2 regions of the Aneurinibacillus uraniidurans genome follow, and region 1 is predicted to be linked to the other one. Evidence: riboswitches for the same ligand, from Rfam matches in the RefSeq annotation. Region 1 holds a riboswitch; the other holds the start of a gene.

Evidence for each region. A riboswitch is a leader RNA that binds a small molecule or an ion and turns the genes downstream of it on or off. The one in region 1 is predicted to bind magnesium.
Region 2: linked by a shared signal. The riboswitch ahead of PO771_RS12975 (magnesium transporter CorA family protein) and the one ahead of PO771_RS08690 (ABC transporter permease) in region 1 are both predicted to bind magnesium.

Annotation. Positions count from the first base shown of each region.
Region 1 covers NZ_CP116902.1:1,730,008-1,732,420, forward strand. The annotation lists gene PO771_RS08690 (ABC transporter permease) at 1-956, opposite strand, end outside; M-box (ykoK) riboswitch at 1,288-1,458, opposite strand; gene PO771_RS08695 (iron-containing alcohol dehydrogenase) at 1,513-2,413, opposite strand, start outside.
Region 2 covers NZ_CP116902.1:2,604,821-2,607,233, forward strand. The annotation lists gene PO771_RS12970 (BsuPI-related putative proteinase inhibitor) at 1-664, opposite strand, end outside; M-box (ykoK) riboswitch at 823-990, shown strand; gene PO771_RS12975 (magnesium transporter CorA family protein) at 1,106-2,074, shown strand; gene PO771_RS12980 (DUF92 domain-containing protein) at 2,381-2,413, opposite strand, start outside.

The DNA.
Region 1 (2,413 bases):
TTTACTTTGTTTGTTTTTGCTGTAATTCGGACAATCCAGTTATGAATATACGATTTACACGTACGCATGATATATTGTAAAAATCGCGCACGGCGGATGATGTTATATAACCAGGAAGTTGTAATGTCATTTGCTTCTGTTTGTTCGTTTTTAAATTTTTGCGACCAGGCTACGAGCGGACGCCAGAATAGTTGATCAACTACGAGAATCATGATGACCATGGTGAGGATCGCATAAAAAATTGCAAAAATATTCCCCTGATCGACCGCAGTTGCCATATAGGATCCGATTCCTGGGAGATGAATATCTTGATTCAGGACGGTGATCGATTCGCTAGCAGCGAGGAAAAACCATCCTCCTCCAAATGACATCATGCTGTTCCAAACAAGTCCAATCATCGAATAAGGAACTTCCAGCTTGGTGAAGCGAGCCCAGCTCCCCAATTTATTTATTTTGGCTGCTTCTTGCAGATCATGAGGAATCGTAGATAATGAATGATAAAAGCTAAACGTCATATTCCAAACTTGCCCAGTAAATATCGCAAAGATAGAAGCGCATTCTACACCTAATAAACTGCCGGGAAAGAGCGACATAAACCCGATCACGGTCACAGATAAGAAACCAAGTACCGGTACGGACTGCAAAATATCAATCGCAGGAATCATAATTTTTTCAGCCGTTCGGTTGAATGCTGCAATCCGTCCATAAATGAACGTAAACAATAAAGAAGCTGCAAAGGCGATAAACATGCGAAGCAATGATCTGCCTGCATAATAGGGCAGATAACTCGGGTCTAAATTAATTTTAGGATGTTGTATGGTTGAGAAAGGGACACGCATTCCGGCCCCCAATTTTAAAATAGAAAACAGAACAGAAAAAATAGAAATAATAACAAATAAATCCGCCCAACCGAACTTTTTATTTTCTTCAAATGAAGAGAATAAATTTATTTTCATAATAACTCCCTCCTGTCTATACACAGCATAAAAAAGCTCTCCTGATGATAGGAGAGCTTGAATAAAACAGACTTCTGATTTTTACCTTTTCACACGAATGTAGCCACTACCATATCCCGCCCTACAGGTGAACATGGAAATAGTGGCAAAAAACAGAAGCGTGAAGAGAGGATAGAAATCTTGCTTTCCCATTACATAAGATATGTATACTAGGCTTTACTTGTTCAAATACAAGTCGACTACTACTATCCATTTCCAGTATCCCCCCTTAAAAAATAAAAAACCCTGCTCAGTATGAGAGGGTAGCATAAATAACAATACATATACGTATTGTTGCTCCCCCTAGTAAAGCTTTGGCACTATACAACGTAGAGAAATGTGGTTCTCAGCCACCTTAAAGAACGCCTTAAGCCGACGATCCCTGTTCTACCGATTGGCATCTTTCGATGTTTCCCGGCAGTGGCCTATGTTTGTATAGGAACCTCACCTAACGAGGACATTATATCCATTCACAAATATACTCCTAAAACAGAATGCTGTAAAGAATCTCTTTACATTAGTATGCTGCTTTGAAAATATGTAGTACATCCTCAGTCGTAAGGTCACGCGTGCCCGGAATGAATGAACGTCCGCGGCCGTTTATACGAACCGTTTCGTCGGCCATCATCGCCAGATCGCTTTCCTTAATCTTCATATCAGCGAGCGTACCGTATACCCCAAGTTCTTTATACCAGGCAATGAGTGCCTCGATTCCAAGCTGGGCGGCACATTCATCATTTTGTTCGGTGATGCGGAATACGTTGCGTGCCAGACGGGCCAGGCGATGCGGCCGGTCTTTTTTGATGACATGCTCAAAATAGGCAGGAGTAATAATCGCCAGCCCGCGTCCATGGGAAATATCGTAGTGAGCCGAAAGGGTATGCTCCATGGCATGCACCGGGAAAGAACCACCGCGCCCCGCATTAGCAATGCCAATGAGCGCTAGTGTGCTCGTCCAGAGCAGATGGGAGCGAGCTTCATAGTCGGTTGGCTCATCAATCGCTTTTTTCGCATACATGATTGTATTGCGCAGTAAACCTTCTGTAATTTCATCCTGTACGTTGGCATGCTCATCTCCGGTGAGATACGCTTCATACAGATGAGTGAAGATATCCGCCGCACCGTCTGCTGTATAGGAGGCAGGCACTGTGTAGGTTAGCTCCGGGTCAAGAATGGCCGCTTTTGGGAACAGACCAGGTCCGCCGATGCCGGACTTTTCTTTTGTATCCCAGTGGGTGAGAACGGCGCTAGAATTTGCTTCCGATCCGGTAGCGGCCAGTGTTGGGATGGTAATGAGCGGCAGCGCTTCTTTGATAGGCAAAAGCTCGCTTGCTGTGCCAGCAGGATTGCCGCGCATGTAATCATAAATGGGACGGTTAGAAAGTGCTGTTGTTGCAATGGCTTTAGCCGCATCCATT
Region 2 (2,413 bases), 870 kb from region 1:
TCTGTGCCGAAACATGGAATGTAATCGTCTGACTGATATCCGCTCCTTGCGCTGTCAGCCAGAATTTCACTTTATACGTACCGGCCGGCAGTCCTTCAAGCGGCGCTGTAAATGTTTCCTCCTGTCCTTGTTTCAACACAAGGTTAGACATTACAGCGGTAAACATTTTGTTCGTTGAGTACTGACGTACCTTCTCGCCCTTCTCGTTCCAAATTACATAATCGAATTTCTGCCCACTTGTAAATGTGAGCGTATGCTCACGTTCTGTTTGATTTTTCACAGAGAAGACAAGCGAGTCTGCGCCATCGTATCCCAGAACCGATTCCAATTGTCCAGCCACAATACCACCCTGCCCTCCATCGGAAATCGTAATGATTCTCCCATTCGCGTCCCATTTTACCTCTTTATGCAACACATTTCCTACAAAACGAAGCGGCACGTATGTTGTACCGTTATGCAGCAATGACAGCGGCACTTTTTGCTCTCCGTTGTTGAATGTACCTGTATGCTTTTCTGCGTTCGGGCCATTTCCAACCTGAATGGTTACGGGATTCGTATCGACCCAGATTTGTGTCAAAGCAGGAGCTGCCTGCACCACGCCCGTTGCTACTGCTGCAAGTGCGAGCGTGGCCAGCAGTGTCCGTGTATGTTTCCGTTTCATCATATGCACTCCTTTCTCTTCGTACCTTACGACGTCATTTATGTCTGTCAAGTATGCACGATTTTCCCTTACAAACGCAATAGAGGTTTTCTGGCAGGAAAGGGATTGACAAAACGAAGCATGCTTTTTATGCTTAGAGAAGCTTCAACTTTACTATGATTTACGATTCTCGTTAGGCGAGGCTCCAGTTCAAACATAGGCCACTGCCCGGAAACGTCGAAAGACGCCAATGGGTAGAACAGGGATTGCCGGATTAAGGCTTTACTTAACGTGGCTGAGTCAGCGGACTCTACGTTGTTCTGTGCCAAAGCTCAACCAGGGGAATGGACGAAGCGCGTTTTTGCGTGCTTTTTGTCGTGGCGTGATTGCATATCGCAGCGCCTCTCCCGGAACATTGAGGAGAGGCGCTTTTTATTTTGACTGATTTTTAAGGAGGTGGCTCCCGTGATCAAAACGTATTTCTACAATCATTCACAGCAGGAGATGTACCATGATGTGGATTTGAACAAAATTGACGAATTCCTCCACTCTAATGAAGATTTGCTTTGGATTGACCTGTTCAACACGAGCAATCAGGAGTTGCATTACATCGCCAATCTGTTCAACTTCCACCCACTCGCTATCGAAGACTGTCTTCAGCACAGTCCGCGTGCCAAAGTGGATAACTATGAAGATTACCATTTCTTCGTGTTCCATGCCTTGCGCTATCATGAAGAAAGTGACACCGAGATTACGACGATTGAACTCAATGTGTTCATGGGGCCGAATTATATTGTTACGATCCATAAACGCCCGATGCATTCGATTGGACGAATTGCGGCTACATCCCTCAAAAGCAAGGAATACATGAACCGTGGCTCTGATTACTTGCTGTATTCTATTATTGACGGGATTACCGATGAATATTTTCCGATTCTTGACCGCATCAGCATTCGTATTGATGAGATCGAGGACGAGATGTATGAACATAAAATGGAAGTCGTCACCGAGGAGTTCCTTGCACTGAAGCGGACTTTGATTCTAATCCGGCGTATGATCCTGCCGCAGAAAAGGGTATTCGCCAATGTAAACAGTCAATGGCTGTTCCCGATTCAAGAAGACAACGTTCCATTCTATATTGACTTAAAAGATCACCTTGAACGCATTGCGGATTCGACAGAGACATTTAAGGAGCTCGTGAACAGTGCCCTTGATACGTATTATTCGATCGTGAGCGCCAAAACAACCGAGAATCTGAACATCCTGACGATGATTTCTACCATTATGCTTCCACTTACGTTTATCACTGGCTTCTTCGGTATGAATGTGCCACTACCGTTCCAGCAATCGTGGTATATGACGCTATTTATTTGCCTGGTCTTATCCGGGCTATCGTGGTGGATGTGGTGGTATTTGCGCCGCAAGTTTATGTAACAGATATATTCAGGCTGTCTCAGTCGCTAGAACATGGCGAGTGGAGGCAGCTTTTTTTGTAGTATCGGCAACGTGTGGGGGAAGGGAGCGGGAGAAGGAAGAAGCCGTTCGCTTCGGTACGCTTGCAGGGATGTTGCGACTGTTCGCTCCGGGAGCCCGGTGAACTCGCCTGCAAAAAAGCTCACGATGTTGATTCACCGAAGGATTGCAGGCAAAGGCCCGTTCGCCGTTCTCCCTCCGCTGGGTAGGCACGTACAGGCGCTCTCTTGCTTCTTCCTTCTCCCGCTCCCCGCACAACGTTTCGCTTTACAAAAAAACATGCGATGTCAAAACTGCAAG